One region of the Stenotrophomonas rhizophila genome, then DNA from elsewhere that is predicted to be linked to it. Evidence: riboswitches for the same ligand, from Rfam matches in the RefSeq annotation. Region 1 holds a riboswitch; the other holds the start of a gene.

What was found. A riboswitch is a leader RNA that binds a small molecule or an ion and turns the genes downstream of it on or off. The one in region 1 is predicted to bind glycine.
Region 2: it holds a riboswitch for glycine, as region 1 does, so the genes downstream of both, gcvP (aminomethyl-transferring glycine dehydrogenase) here and BAY15_RS17110 (trimeric intracellular cation channel family protein) in region 1, are expected to answer to the same signal.

Annotation. Positions count from the first base shown of each region.
Region 1 is NZ_CP016294.1:3,833,741-3,841,580, forward strand. Features, by position in the region: gene BAY15_RS17095 (NAD(P)/FAD-dependent oxidoreductase) at 1-509, shown strand, start outside; gene BAY15_RS17100 (hypothetical protein) at 482-799, opposite strand; gene BAY15_RS17105 (GIY-YIG nuclease family protein) at 796-1,068, opposite strand; glycine riboswitch at 1,113-1,208, shown strand; glycine riboswitch at 1,216-1,306, shown strand; gene BAY15_RS17110 (trimeric intracellular cation channel family protein) at 1,390-2,007, shown strand; gene BAY15_RS17115 (GNAT family N-acetyltransferase) at 2,004-2,441, opposite strand; gene BAY15_RS17120 (DUF1778 domain-containing protein) at 2,488-2,793, opposite strand; gene BAY15_RS17125 (3-deoxy-7-phosphoheptulonate synthase) at 2,941-4,014, opposite strand; gene BAY15_RS17130 (serine hydrolase domain-containing protein) at 4,316-5,479, shown strand; gene groL (chaperonin GroEL) at 5,549-7,198, opposite strand; gene BAY15_RS17140 (co-chaperone GroES) at 7,289-7,576, opposite strand.
Region 2 is NZ_CP016294.1:3,139,229-3,147,068, forward strand. Features, by position in the region: gene BAY15_RS14085 (hypothetical protein) at 1-97, opposite strand, end outside; gene BAY15_RS14090 (multidrug effflux MFS transporter) at 147-1,370, opposite strand; glycine riboswitch at 1,665-1,766, shown strand; gene gcvP (aminomethyl-transferring glycine dehydrogenase) at 1,851-4,730, shown strand; gene BAY15_RS14100 (hypothetical protein) at 4,896-5,153, shown strand; gene BAY15_RS19455 (hypothetical protein) at 5,259-5,549, shown strand; gene BAY15_RS14105 (amino acid permease) at 5,717-7,111, opposite strand; gene BAY15_RS14110 (AraC family transcriptional regulator) at 7,197-7,840, opposite strand, start outside.

The DNA of each region.
Region 1 (7,840 bases):
CGCTGGCGCGGACGCTGGAGGTGCCGTTGGACCGCGCCGGACGCGTGCCGGTGCAGCCCGACCTGACCCTGGCCGGGCACCCGGAGATCTTCGTCGCCGGCGACCTGGCCGCGCTGCAGCAGGCCGATGGCCGGCCGGTGCCGGGCGTTGCCCCGGCCGCCAAGCAGATGGGCAAGCATGTGGCCGCGACAATTCGTGCACGGCTGGAGGGCAAGCCGTCACCCGGGCCGTTCAAGTACCAGGACTTCGGCAACCTGGCCACGATCGGCCGCATGGCCGCCATCGTGCACCTGGGCCGGCTGCAGTTGTCGGGCGTGCTGGCGTGGTGGTTCTGGCTGGCCGCGCACGTGTTCTTCCTGATCGGGTTCCGCAACCGGATCGTGGTGCTGCTCAACTGGGCGGTGGCGTATTGGAGCTACCAGCGCAGCGCGCGGATCATCTTCGGTGATGACCGCGAGGACCGGCGGCCGAAGCCATCCGATCAGGGATCGTTGCCGGGCGCGAGGTGAACGTCCCAGGTACACAGGTAGTCCGGATCGCTGATGGTCAGTGCCATCGAGCGCAGGGTGTAGTCGCCTGGAGCGGCCGGCGTGTAGTGGTCCAGCGTGGGCGGCAGGAACAGCTCCCCGCCGTCCACTGCGCTGGCCAGTACCACGCCCTCGTCGTCATTGATGCGCAGCACGTGCCCGGCCATCTGGCGGTGCTCCAGGGCGTTGCCCTGGGCGTCAAGGTAGGTCATGCCGGCGAGCACGGTCTTGCCGATCATTGCGCGCGCCTTGGCCGGGTCGATTCCGGTCATGTTCCGGCACTCCGTTGCTGCAGCCAGGCCAGTTTGCGTGCGCGCGGCTGGCGCTTGAGCTCGCATTCGGCCTTGGAAGCTGCCGAGCGGTTGGGATACGCGCGCACCGCCAGCAGCTTCACTGGTGGATTGGCGCGGGTGTAGCGCGCGCCTTTGCCGCACAGGTGTGCCTGGAAGCGGGCGTCCACGTCGTTGCTGATGCCGGCGTAATAGCTGCCGTTGCGGCATTCCAGCAGGTAGACGTACCAGGGGGCGGGTTCAGCGGGCATACCGGGATTATCCACCGGCGGGGGCGCGCTGGCTGCTAGAATCCGACCCGGATGCAGGAGAGAGGCGCCGCGCTGGCGCCCGCCGAAGGCGCAGGCTCCCATAATCGCTCAGGCCGGTGGCTCGATACTCCACCAACCATGCATCCAACACGCCGATCTGGAGAGAGGTCTTCAATGACCCGCCGAAGGGGCACGTGGCCTGGCCACTGAACTCTCAGGCAAAAGGACAGCGGGAGCGGCAACGGAATCCCACCCCACGACAGTGCTGCGGCGCTGGCGCGTGCGCGTTTCCGTCCCCGCCTGCACCTCCGGAGCCATTGCATGCTGCTGTCCATCATCTACCTCATCGCCATTTCCGCCGAAGCCATGACCGGCGCGCTGTCTGCCGGCCGGCGGCGGATGGACCTGTTCGGCGTGGTCATCATCGCCTGCGTCACCGCGCTGGGCGGCGGTTCGCTGCGCGATATCGTGCTGGGCCACTACCCGCTGGGCTGGGTCAAGCACCCCGAGTACCTGGGCTTCACCATATGTGCGGCGCTGATCGCCACCTGGGTGGCGCGCTGGATGCACCACTTCCGCCGCACCTTCCTGGTGCTCGATGGCCTGGGCCTGATCTGCTTCACCCTGATCGGCTGCGCGGTGGCGCGCGACGGCGGCCACGCGGTGCCGATCGTGCTCATCGCCGGCATGCTCACCGGCGCCTTCGGCGGCGTGCTGCGCGACGTGCTGTGCAACGAGGTGCCGCTGATCTTCCAGAAGGAGCTGTACGCGGTGATCACCCTGCTTACCGGCGCGGCATGGCTGGGCCTGCTCGAACTGGGTGTGTCGCTCAACGCCGCCACGTTGTGGTGCCTGGGCGGCGGCTTCGCCTTCCGCCTGCTCGCGATCCACTTCAAGTGGGAGATGCCGAAGTTCGTGTACCGCGACGAGGTGCATTAGCACGCAAGGGGCAGCATCAGCGTCAGAGGGTGAATGGGTGAAGCGATGAAACCGTGCTTGAGGTAGAACGCCTTGGCGGGCTCATCGATGGCATGGCAGAGCAACGCCCGTGCGCCGACCTGACCGCACGCCTGCAGCGAACGTAGCACCGCATCCTTCAACAAGCCCTGGCCAATGCCTTGCCCCGCCCTGTCCGCATGTACCGCCAACCGCCCCAACACGATGACCGGAATGGGATCGGGCATGTTGCGGCGGATTCGTCCGGGCACGGCGTCATGCGCTATCGAGCCGGCTGAAAGCGCGTAATAACCGACAACGCGACGCTGCTCGTCGCAGGCCACGAAGCATCGTGATGCGCCGGATGCCTGGTTCTGGCGTGCGCGTTCAAGCAGCCATTTCGCCAAGGCTGGAGCACTGCAGCGGAAGTCATCCAACAGATGTTCCGCGTGCAGCGGGGTTGGAGCGGAGAGCCACAAGGGCTCAGCGTTCCCAGGGCGCCGGCGTGCTCAACAACCGGCGCAGCGCCAGGTTGTCCTCCAGCGGCGCGTCCAGCAGCGCATTGAAGCGCTGCAGCTGCTCGGCATTCAACGTGAACTGCGTCTGGTCGGCCAGCACCTCGCGCGCCCTGTCGCAAGCGGCATCCAGGATGAACTCGGTGCGATTCACGCCACTGATTGCTACGGCACGATCGATCAGATCCTGCTTATCGGCAGGGGCCCGGAAATTGATGACTTTGCTTGCGGTTCCCATGGGAAGCACCCGCACGTTGCTGGACTGTGCATACATTGTACATACACCCTGTAGGACCCTCAAGTGAGGCCTGCAGTCTGCGGCCCCGGGCGCGCAGTATCCAATTGATTCTCTTTAACAAAACCAGACTTCCGGTAGAGCGGATCTTTCGTGGAGCCGGCCGGCGGCCGGCTCCCTGAGGGATCAAGCCGCCTCGGCCAGACGCCGCGCGCGCCGCGCACGCACTGCCTCGGCGAGCGCCTCCAGCACCTGCAGCGAACTGTCCCAGCCGATGCAGCCATCGGTGATGCTCTGGCCGTACACCAGCGGCTGGCCTTCCACCAGTTCCTGGCGGCCGGCCACCAGATGGCTTTCCACCATGACGCCCACGATGCGCTCTTCGCCTGCCGCCAGCTGTGCATTGATGTCGGCGATCACTTTCGGCTGGTTTTCGGGATTCTTGCTGCTGTTGGCGTGGCTGGCATCAATCATCAATCGCGCCGGCAGCTGCGCCTTGGCCAGCGTCTGGCTGGCGGCATCCACGCTGGCGGCATCGAAGTTGGGCACCTTGCCGCCGCGCAGGATCACGTGGCAATCCGGGTTGCCGGCGGTGGCGACAATGGCCGTATCGCCCTGTTTGGTCACAGACAGGAAATGGTGCGGGTTGGATGCGGCACCCACCGCGTCGGCGGCGATCTTGATGTTGCCGTCGGTACCGTTCTTGAAGCCGACCGGGCACGACAGCCCGGAGGCCAGCTCGCGATGCACCTGGCTTTCGGTGGTACGCGCGCCAATCGCGCCCCAGGCAACCAGGTCGGCGATGTACTGCGGCGAGATCACATCCAGGAACTCCACGCCGGCCGGCAGGCCCAACTTGTTGATGTCGCGCAGCAGGCCGCGCGCAACGCGCAGGCCCTTGTTGATCTGGAAGCTGCCATCCAGGTCCGGGTCGTTGATCAGTCCCTTCCAGCCCACCGTGGTGCGCGGCTTTTCGAAGTAGACGCGCATGACGATTTCCAGTTCGCCCGCGTACGCATCGCGCAGCGGCTTCAGGCGCTGCGCGTATTCGATCGCCGCGACCGGGTCATGGATCGAGCACGGGCCGATCACCACCGCCAGGCGGTCATCGCGGCCGTGCAGGATCTCGTGCAGTGCGGCGCGCGAGGCGCTCACCGTGGAGGAAGCTTCATCGTCGCAGGGCAGCATCGCCAACAGCTGCGCCGGCGGGGTCAACGGTTCGATCTTGCGGATGCGCAGGTCGTCGGTGTGGGGGGGCATGGGGGTGTCTCCTGGAAGGTGGGGGTCCCCAGCGCGGCGGCAACAAAAAAGCCGCCAGGTGCGCTGGCGGCTTTCGGGAATGCGTCTGAAAGTTTCTTCAGGGTGAGCGCATGCCTTCCTCCGCCGGTGGCTTCGGAAAGTAATACCAAAAGTAGGAATTGGCGTGGCGTGCGTTCATTGGGGAGTATTGATAGCACAGGGGTTTGGGAGTGCCAACTGTTTCATTCGCAACTGGGGTGCAGTGTTCAGGGCTGCAGGCCCGACGGTACGATTGGCGCCGAGACCCGGAGGAGTGCCGTGCATGCGCCCGTTCGTCCTGATGTTCTCCCTGTTGATGCCCGCGTCCGCTGCGCTGGCCGCCGCCCCACCCCACGCGCTGCCGTCCCCGCCTGCGGTGGATGCGCAGATGCAGCGTCTGATGCGGGCAACCCAGGCCCAGGGGCTGGCGTTGGCCGTGATCGATGATGGCAAGGTCGTGCAGGTGCACGCGGCCGGCAAGCGCAATGCGGCCGGCGAGCCGCTGCAGCCGGACACCATCATGTATGCCGCGTCGCTGACCAAGGCGGCGTTTGCCTACATGGTGCTGCAGCTGGTGGACGACGGCATCGTGGATCTGGATCGCCCCATCGCCGCCTACCTGGACCGTCCACTGCCGGAGTATCCGGCCGACAAGCGCTACGCGCCCTGGCCCGACCTGAAGGATGACCCGCGCTGGCAGCAGATCACCCCGCGCATGCTGCTCAGCCATCGCAGCGGTTTCTCCAACTTCGCCTTCCTTGAACCGGAGGGAAAACTGCGGCTGCATTTCGACCCGGGCACGCGATATGCGTATTCCGGGGAAGGGCTGATCCTGCTTCAGTTCGTGCTCGAACAGGGCGTAGGCCTGGACGTGGGCAGGGAAATGCAGCGGCGGGTGTTTGATCGCCTCGGCATGACCCGTACCAGCATGACCTGGCGCGCGGACTTCGCCGGCAACCTGGCCGACGGCTGGACCCAGGACGGCAGCACCGAACCGCATGACGAGCGCAGCCGTGTGCGGGCGGCGGGTTCGATGGACACCACCATCACCGATATCGCGCGGCTTGTCGCCGCACTGGTGAGCGGTGAAGGCCTTTCGCCCGCATCGCGACGTGAGCTGGTGCGCGCGCAGTGGCCGATCACCACCGCCTCGCAGTTCCCCACGCTGCAGGACGAACTGCCCCCGGCGAAGCGGCGTGCCGACCTTGCCGCCGGGCTGGGCGTGGTGGTGTTCGACGGCCCGCAGGGCCATGGTTTCTACAAAGGCGGGCATGACGACGCGGTGGGCAACACGATGGTCTGCCTGGCACGTGGCCAGCGCTGCGTGGTGATCCTGGGCAACGATGTGCGCGCCGAAGCGGCATTCCCCGCACTGGTGCGCTACGTCCTGGGTGACACCGGCGCGCCGTGGACCTGGGAATACGGCAACAAGGTGTTTGTCCCCTAACGAAAGAACCCCGCCTTTCGGCGGGGTTCTTCGTTTACAGCACGACAGGATGTCGCGTGTGCGGGGACCTTAGAAGTCCATGCCGCCCATGCCACCCATGCCGCCCATGCCGCCGCCTGCTGCGCCGGCGCCGTCATCCTTCTTCGGGGCTTCGGCCACCATCGCTTCGGTGGTGATCATCAGGCCGGCGATCGAGGCAGCGTTCTGCAGGGCAGAACGGGTCACCTTGGTCGGGTCCAGGATGCCGAACTGCAGCATGTCGCCGAACTCGCCGGTGGCGGCGTTGTAGCCGTAGCTGCCGGTGCCTTCCTTGACCTTGTTGACGATCACGGACGGCTCTTCGCCGGCGTTGGCGACGATTTCACGCAGCGGGGCTTCCATCGCGCGCAGGGCGATCTGGATGCCGTGGTTCTGGTCTTCGTTGGCGCCCTTCAGGCCAGCCAGCGCGGTGACCGCGCGGACCAGGGCAACACCGCCGCCCGGCACCACGCCTTCTTCGACCGCCGCACGGGTAGCGTGCAGGGCGTCGTCGACGCGGTCCTTCTTTTCCTTCATTTCGATTTCGGTCGACGCACCGACCTTGATCACGGCAACACCGCCGGCCAGCTTGGCCACGCGTTCCTGCAGCTTCTCACGGTCGTAATCGGACGAGGTGTCTTCGATCTGGGTCTTGATGCGGGCCACGCGTGCCTGCACCGCTTCCTGGTCGCCCTGGCCGTCGACGATGGTGGTGTTTTCCTTGGAAACCTGCACCTTCTTGGCGCGGCCGAGGTCGGCGATGGTCGCCTTCTCCAGCGACAGGCCGATTTCTTCGGAGATCACGGTGCCGCCGGTCAAGGTGGCCATGTCTTCCAGCATTGCCTTGCGGCGGTCGCCGAAGCCCGGTGCCTTGACGGCCACGACCTTCACGATGCCGCGGATGGTGTTGACCACCAGGGTCGCCAGCGCTTCGCCTTCGACTTCTTCAGCCACGATCAGCAGCGGCTTGCCGGCCTTGGCGACGCCTTCCAGCACCGGCAGCAGGTCACGCACGTTGGAGATCTTCTTGTCGTGCAGCAGGATGTACGGATCATCCAGGTCGGCGGTCTGCGCCTGCTGGTTGTTGATGAAGTACGGGGACAGGTAGCCGCGGTCGAACTGCATGCCCTTGACCACGTCCAGCTCGTTTTCCAGGCCCGAGCCTTCTTCAACGGTGATCACGCCTTCCTTGCCGACTTCACGCATCGCTTCGGCGATGATGTTGCCGATCGACTCGTCCGAGTTGGCCGAGATCGTACCGACCTGGGCAATCGCCTTGTCGTCGGCGGTGGGCTTGGAGATGTTCTTCAGCTCGGCGACGGCGGCGACCACGGCCTTGTCGATACCGCGCTTGAGGTCCATCGGGTTCATGCCGGCAGCCACGGCCTTGGCGCCTTCGCGGATCAGGGCCTGGGCCAGCACGGTGGCGGTGGTGGTGCCGTCGCCGGCGTCATCGTTGGTACGCGAGGCGACTTCCTTCACCATCTGCGCGCCCATGTTCTCGAACTTGTCAGCCAGTTCGATTTCCTTGGCGACGGACACGCCGTCCTTGGTGATGGTCGGGGCGCCGAAGCTCTTTTCGAGCACGACGTTGCGGCCCTTCGGGCCCAGGGTGGCCTTGACGGCATTGGCGAGAACGTTGACGCCGCGCACCATGCGGGCGCGGGCGTCTTCACCGAAACGAATTTCCTTGGCAGCCATTGCGATTACCTTTTATGTGGCGCCGGGCGATGCCCGGCTGCGTTGATCTGAAAAAAGAAGAAGCGGCGGGGCGAGCCCGGCGGCGCAAACTCAGCCGATGACGGCGAGGATGTCGTCTTCGCGCAGGACCTTGTATTCCACGCCTTCGCTCTTGTAGGTGCTGCCGGCGTACTGGCCGTAGATCACCTTGTCGCCAACCTTCAGCGACGGCGCGCGCACGCTGCCGTTGTCCAGCGGCTTGCCCGGGCCCACGGCCACGACTTCACCCTTGGTCGACTTTTCCTTGGCCGAGTCGGGGATGACGATGCCGCCGGCGGAGACTTCGTCGGCTTCGATCGGCTTGACCACAACGCGGTCGTGAAGCGGCTTGATGTTCATGCATGCCTCTTAAGTTGTTGATTGGTTTGAAAAAGTCCGGCGATATTAGCACTCACCCCAGGTGACTGCCAGCACCGCTCGTGAAAAAACCCGCCAGTGCGGGACAGGGCAGAGATGGTGCTGTCCCGAGCCCTTTCAAGGGGGTGCCGACGAATTCCCCCCGACCGCCATTTTCTTGACGCGCGTCCCACTGCGGAGTGCCGAATCCGACAAATCGATAGATGTGTCATATGGATTAGCTAGATTCGGCCAGCAAAACCCAAT
Region 2 (7,840 bases), 690 kb from region 1:
GGGGCTCCACCGGCGACGCGTTGGCCTTTTCACGATTGGCCGCTTCGGTTTCGCGGCGCTTGCGCAGGTCACGGCGCAGCTTGGAGGTGGTCGACATCAGCGGGACTTCCGGACTTCAACAGATGGGGAAAGGATAACGCACCGGCTCAGGCCAGGCCGGCCAGGGCCTCGCGGCGGCGTTCGCAGCGACGCTCCCAGAACCAGAAGCTGGCGCCGATGGCGAAGAAGCCGGCATAGCCCAGCGCCAGGTGCAGCGGGGTGTGGCTGAGCATCGGCGACACCACCCCGGCCACCACGGTGTTGATCATCAGCTGCAGGAACATCTGCATCGACGAGGCAAGACCGCGCTGGTGCGGGTACATATCCAGCACGGCAAGCGCCAGGATCGGGAAGATCAGCGCCATGCCCACGCCACCGACGAAGATCGGCAGCACCGCCCAGGGCAGCGCGATCTGGTCCACCGCCAGCACATAGGCCAGGTTGACCAGCGCCGATACCGCACACAGGCTGAAGCCGATCCCGACCTGGCGGGCGGCGGTCATCCGCCCGGCCATGCGCCCGGACAGGAACGAGCCCGTGGTCATGCCGCCGATGGTGGGAATGAACAGCCAGGCAAAACCGCCCTCGCCCAGCTGCAGGTGCTGCATCACGAACACCGGTGCCGAGGCGATGTACAGGAAAATGCCGGAGAAATTGAACGCACCGGCTGCCGCCAGGCGCAGCAGGCGCGGATTGGTGCCCATCTGCAGGTAGCTGCGCAGCAGCGCGCGGGTGGACAGCGGGGTGCGGGCTTCCACCGGGTGGGTCTCCGGCAGCCACTTGCCGGTGGCGGCGAGCAACACCAGCGCGAACACCACCAGGAACCAGAAGATCAGCGGCCAGTCGCCGCCGCCGAGCAGGATCCAGCCGCCGATGATCGGCGCGATCGCCGGGGCGATGCCGAAGATCATCGAGACCTGGCTCATCAACCGCTGCGCGTCGGCGCCATGGTAGAGGTCGCGGATCACCGCGCGGCCGACGATCACGCCTACGCCGGCGGTGACGCCCTGCAGCGCGCGGAACACCAGCAGCGTGGTCAGGTCGCGCGACAGCGCGCAGCCGATCGAGGCGGCGATGAACAGCACCAGCCCCCCCAGGATCACCCGGCGGCGGCCGAACGCGTCCGACAGCGGGCCGTGCGCCAGGCTCATCAGGCCGTAGAACAGCAGGTACACGCTCACCGTCTGCTGCACCGCGACCTGGTCGACCTGCATGCGCTCGCCCAGCAGCAGGAACGCCGGGAAGATGGTGTCGATCGAGAACGGGCCGAACATGGCCAGGCCGGCAAGCAGCAGGGCCAGGCGGCGGTTGGAGGGCGGAGCGGGTGTCATCGGGTCTTCCGTCAGCGGCCGTGCGAACGCACGGAAGGCGCCGGCCGCAGCCTGCGGTGGCGCCTGATGAATACGAGGATGCAGCCATGATAGGCCGTCCGCCTGCCTGGCACCATGCCCGGCGGCCGGTTATGACGCGGTCGGCGCCCCCTGTTCATGTGCCGGACGGGCGTTGTCGGCCGGGCCGCTGGGCTATAATTCCCACGCTACATGGTGGGAGAAGCGGCGCTTTGTATTGAAGCACCCGCTGCCGAAGGCGCAACGCCCGTAATCGCTCAGGCCCGATACCACCCGCACCAAAACTCTGGAGAGACCGGCCAGTGCCGGCGCCGAAGGGGCACGAAGCACGCAGCCGCGCGCTTTTAAACTCTCAGGCAAAAGGACAGAGGGGCACCCAGGAAGACCGCAGGGTCCGGTGGATCGTTGTCGCCCATGACACGCCCCGTCCGCGCTTCCGAACGTGCGTGCCCACTCTTTTGGATGCCAGCCATGTCCCAGAACACCCCTACCCTGCGCGAGCTTGAACACCACCACGCGTTCGTTGAACGCCACATCGGCCCCAACGACGCCGAAATCGCGCAGATGCTCGACGTGGTCGGCCACGCCTCGCTGGACGCACTGACCGACGCCATCGTGCCGTCGGGCATCAAGTCGCCGGCCGCGCTGGCGCTGCCCAGCTCGCTGACCGAAGTGGAAGCCCTGGCCAAGATCCGCACCATCGCCGAAAAGAACCAGGTGTTCCGCACCTTCATCGGCCAGGGGTACTACGGCACCCTCACCCCGAACGTCATCCTGCGTAACGTGCTGGAAAACCCGGCGTGGTACACCGCTTACACCCCATACCAGGCCGAGATCTCGCAGGGCCGCATGGAAGCGCTGATCAACTTCCAGACCCTGTGCGCCGACCTGACCGGCATGGAGATCGCCAACGCCTCGCTGCTGGATGAAGCCACCGCCGCGGCCGAAGCGATGACCCTGGCCAAGCGTTCGGCCAAGTCCAGGTCCGACACCTTCTTCGTGCACGACGCCGTGCACCCGCAGACGCTGGAACTGCTGCGCACCCGCGCCGAGCCGATGGGCATCGTGCTGCGCGTGGGCACCCCGGCCGAAGCCATGGAAGCCGAAGCCTACGGCGTGCTGCTGCAGTACCCCGATACCTTCGGCCACATCGGCGACTACAAGGCGCTGGCCGATGCCGTGCATGCCCGTGGTGGCCTGGTGGCCGTGGCCACCGACCTGCTGGCGCTGACCCTGATTGCCGCCCCCGGCGAATGGGGCGCGGACATCGTGGTGGGCAACTCGCAGCGCTTCGGCGTGCCGTTCGGCTTCGGCGGCCCGCACGCGGCCTTCATGGCCTGCCGTGATGCCTACAAGCGTTCGATGCCGGGCCGCCTGATCGGCGTGTCGGTCGATGCGCAGGGCAATGCGGCCTACCGCCTCACCCTGCAGACCCGCGAACAGCACATCCGCCGCGAGAAGGCCACCTCCAACATCTGCACCGCGCAGGTGCTGCTGGCGGTCATGGCCTCGATGTATGCCGTGTACCACGGCCCGGAGGGCCTGACCCGCATCGCCCGCCGCACCCACCGCCTGGCCGCGATCCTGGCTGCCGCGCTGCGCACGGCCGGCATCAACGTCGGCGAGCAGTTCTTCGACACCCTGCACGTCAAGGACATCGACGCGACCGCGATCCATGCCAAGGCGGCCGCCGCCCGCATCAACCTGCGCGCGATCGACAGCGAAGCGGTCGGCATCAGCCTGGACGAAACCACCACCCGCGCCGACATCGTCGCGCTGGGCCAGCTGTTCGGTGCCAGCGTGGACGTGGAAGCACTGGACGCGGCCACCGCCGATGCCCTGCCGGCCGGCCTGGTGCGCACCAGCGCGTTCCTGACCCACCCGGTGTTCAACACCCACCACAGCGAACACGAGCTGCTGCGCTACCTGCGCTCGCTGGCCGACAAGGACCTGGCGATGGATCGCACCATGATCCCGCTGGGCAGCTGCACCATGAAGCTCAATGCCACCGCCGAGATGATCCCGGTGACCTGGCCGGAGTTCGCCAACATCCACCCGCTGGCCCCGGCCGACCAGGCCCTTGGTTACAAGGAACTGATCGACGGGCTGGAAGCGATGCTGGTCGAGTGCACCGGCTATGACGCGGTGAGCCTGCAGCCGAACTCCGGCGCGCAGGGCGAATATGCCGGCCTGCTGGCGATCCGCGCCTACCACCGCTCGCGTGGCGAAGGCCATCGCGACGTCTGCCTGATTCCGGATTCGGCGCACGGCACCAACCCGGCCTCCGCGCAGATGTGCGGCATGAAGGTGGTGGTGACCAAGACCGACGGCAATGGCAACGTGGATGTGGAAGACATCCGCATCAACGCCGAGAAGTACAGCGACCGCCTGGCCGCGATCATGATGACCTACCCCTCCACGCACGGCGTGTTCGAGGAAGAAGTGGTCGAGATCTGCGAGATCATCCACAAGCACGGCGGCCAGGTGTACACCGACGGCGCCAACATGAACGCCCTGGTCGGCGTGGCCAAGCCCGGCAAGTGGGGCTCGGACGTGTCGCACCTGAACCTGCACAAGACCTTCTGCATTCCGCATGGCGGCGGCGGCCCGGGCGTGGGCCCGTGCGCGGTCAAGTCGCACCTTGCCCCGTTCCTGCCGGGCAAGCTGGGCGACAACGGCCCGGTGGGCATGGTCAGCGCGGCCAGCTTCGGCAGCGCCTCGATCCTGCCGATCAGCTGGATGTACATCACGCTGATGGGCACTGAAGGCCTGCGCAAGGCCACCCAGGTGGCGCTGCTCAACGCCAACTACATCGCCAAGCGCCTGGCCCCGCACTTCAAGACGCTGTACACCGGCCGCAACGGGCTGGTGGCGCACGAGTGCATCCTGGACGTGCGCCCGCTGGAGAAGACCTCTGGCGTGGGTGCTGAAGACGTGGCCAAGCGCCTGATCGACTTCGGCTTCCACGCCCCGACCCTGAGCTTCCCGGTCGCGGGCACGCTGATGGTGGAGCCGACCGAAAGCGAATCGCTGCACGAGCTGGACCGTTTCATCAACGCGATGATCCAGATCCGCGAGGAAATCGCCGCGATCGAAGACGGCCGCCTGGACCGCGAGGACAACCCGCTCAAGCATGCACCGCACACTGCGACCGCGGTGTCGGCCAGCGAGTGGTCGCACGCCTACCCGCGCGAACTGGCCGCCTTCCCGCTGGCCAGCCTGCGCCAGCAGAAGTACTGGCCGCCGGTGGCACGCGTGGACAACGTCTACGGCGACAAGAACGTGATGTGCGCCTGCATCCCGGTCGACGCGTACAAGGAAGACGAGGGCGTGGAGGTCTGATCCTCCTGCCTGGCTGAAACGAAACGGCCCGCGAAAGCGGGCCGTTTTTGCTTGGCCCGAGTTGGGCCAGCGCTGCCTGGAACGAACCCACATGCATGAAACATGGAAGCGCGGGCGCTGGACGGTTCGTAGCGTACAGGTCCTCTCACACTGGACCCGTTCCGCATGATCCCAAAACTCGATACCAGCACCCCAAGCTCCGCGCCCATGCGAAGCCAAGCGAGCCAAGCCAGCGAGCAGGCGCCGATCACCCATGTGAACAACGTAGCGGCGGCCATGGCATTCGCGGCGGCGCCGCTGTACCGCACCTATACGTCCGAAGCCGACATGCCATGGTGCACCTTGGCGCAAAAATATCCAAACGTGAAAGAGTACGCTGTGGCGCTGAAAATGACCGAAGAGGCGCCCCCGGCGAAGTCATGACCCGGTAGTGCCGGCCATTGGCCGGCCCAGGCGGTAATGACGACGGCCCGCGCAAAGCGGGCCGTTCTTTCTTGTCCTGCGATGGCATTCTGAAAGCTGCATCGCATGATCGCGGTCACCCTTGCCCACCCAGCTGGACTTACGCTTGGAGCAATGATGATTCCGAAAGAAGTTTCTTCCCACTCCGTCGGCAGGATCATTCCGCCGCAGGTGTTCCGCATTGAACAACCGTACGGACCGGCGCCGGCGTCGGCAAGACCGCAGCCGGCCACGATCTCCAACACGACCCCGCCAAGAATCGACCAGACCACCAACGGATCGCAGAAGTGCGAGCACGACGTAGACCCTGCACTCCATGCTAACTCTGCCAACAGGCATCTGGACAATCGTTACTGACGGCGACAGTCCTACGTCTTGACGCTGACCGTTGAGCGGCGTGGCAACAGTGTGAACGGCCCGCAGACGCGGGCCGTCATTGTTATGGGTTCTGCCTGGCCGGTGTCGCGCGCGACCGCCGTCATGGGTCGCCTCGATCACGCAGGACACGCGTGGCGTGTCTACGATTATTCCGAGGAGCGGTTGCGGCGCACGCGGCGGGTGACTTCGCTGATGATCGCAATCACAGCGGTGAGCGCGGCCATCGACAGGAACTGCACGCGGGTGTGCGCTTCGGACAGCAGCAGGCCGAAGATCAGTGCCAGCACGCACAGGCCGAGCACGGTCAGGTACGGGTAGCCGGCCATGCGGAACGGCAGGCGGGTGCCGTCGCGGTTGGCCCGGTGGCGCAGGATCAGCTGCGACAGCAGCGAAATCGTCCACACCAGCAGGCAGGTGGAGCCCACGATGTTCAGCAGCACCGGCAGCACCTTGTCGGGAAACACCAGCTCCATCACCGTGGCGGCGAAGCCGAACAGCACGCTGGCCAGCACCGCAATGAGCGGCACGTGGCGCGGGTCGGTCCAGCCCAGCACCGCCGGGGCTTCGCGGCGGCGCGCCAGCGAATACATCATGCGCGAGGCGCCATACAGGTTGGCGTTGAGCGCCGACAACAGTGCGATCACCGCGATCAGGGTGATGGCCGTGGCGGCCCCCGGAATGTTGGCCACCTGCAGCACGGCGGCGAACGGCGACTTCAGCGCTTCGCTGGTCCACGGCACCACGGCGATGATCACGCTCAGCGAGCCGATGTAGAACACCAGGATGCGCCACGCCACGGTGCGGATGGCACGGGCAATGCTGCGCTCGGGGTCTTCGGTTTCGGCCGCGGCCACCGCCACGATTTCGGTGCCGCCGAAGGCGAACACCACTACCAGCAGTGCCGCACCGATCCCGGCCAGCCCGTTGGGGGCGAAACCGCCGTGCTGGGTGAAGTTGCTCAGGCCCGGCGACGCCACGTCCGGCAGCCAGCCCATCAGCAGCGCCACGCCGATCAGGATGAACCCGATGATGGCGGCCACCTTGAGGATGGCGAACCAGAACTCGAATTCACCGAAGTTCTTCACTCCCAGCAGGTTGATCGCGGTGAAGAACAGCATGAATGCCAGCGCCGCCATCGGTACCGGGATCACCGGCCAAACCGTGGCCAGCAGGCCCGCCGCACCGACCGCTTCGGCGGCGATCACGATCACCAGCTGCACCCACCACAGCCAGCCCACCGTGGCGCCGGCCGTGGCGCCCATGGCGTCGGCGGCATACACCGAGAACGCGCCACTGGTCGGCTTGGCCGCAGCCATCTCGCCCAGCGCGTTCATCACGATGATCACCAGCGCACCGGCCACCAGGTAGGACAGCAGCACCGCCGGACCAGCGGCCTGCACGCCCACCCCGGAGCCCAGGAACAGGCCGGCGCCGATGGCGCTGCCCAGGCCCATCATGATCAGCTGGCGGGGTTTGAGCGAGCTCCCGAGGCGGGTGTCGGCGGGTGCGGCGGCGGAGGCCGGAGTCTGGGATGCGGGCATCGGAATCGATTGGCGGGCAACAGGTGCGACACCATACCTTGTCCGGCCGGCGGACGGGATAGGGGCAACGCCCCTGCCCCTGTAATCAGGGCTCTGCGCGCTCCGCGATCTGGGCGCGATAGGCCCGTGGCGACACCCCGACCTCGGCCTTGAACTTGCGGGTGAACGCGCTCTGGTCGGTAAACCCGCAGGCCTGGCCGATGCTGGCGATGGTGTCGCTGCCATGCAGCAGATGCACCGCCATCTGGATGCGCAGCCGGGTCAGTACCTGCTGCGGGGTCATCTGGAACACCCTGCGGAAGGTGCGCTCCAGCTTGGACAGCGAAAACCCGGTGATATCCAGCAAGGTCTGCATGCGCACGTTCTCGGCGTAATGCGCGTTCAGGTGGGCCAGCGCCAGCCGCAGCTGTTCGTATTGGGTGCCCAGGCTGTCTTTCTGCCCCAGGTCGCGGGAGATGCCGATCAGCCCGCGGATCTGCCCGTCCACCAGCAGCGGCCGCTTGCAGGTCAGGCACCAGCCCGGCTCGCGGTTGGCGAACAGGTGCAGCTCCATCAGGTTCTCGATCACTTTGCCGGCCAGTACCTGCGCATCCTGGGTGGCGTAGTCCGCGCCCAGCCCCGTGGGGTAGATCTCGGCAGCGGTGCGCCCGATCACTTCCTTGCGGGACTTCAGCCCCAGACGGCGCAGCATGGTCTGGTTGATGTGCGTGTAGCGCCCGTCGCGGTCCT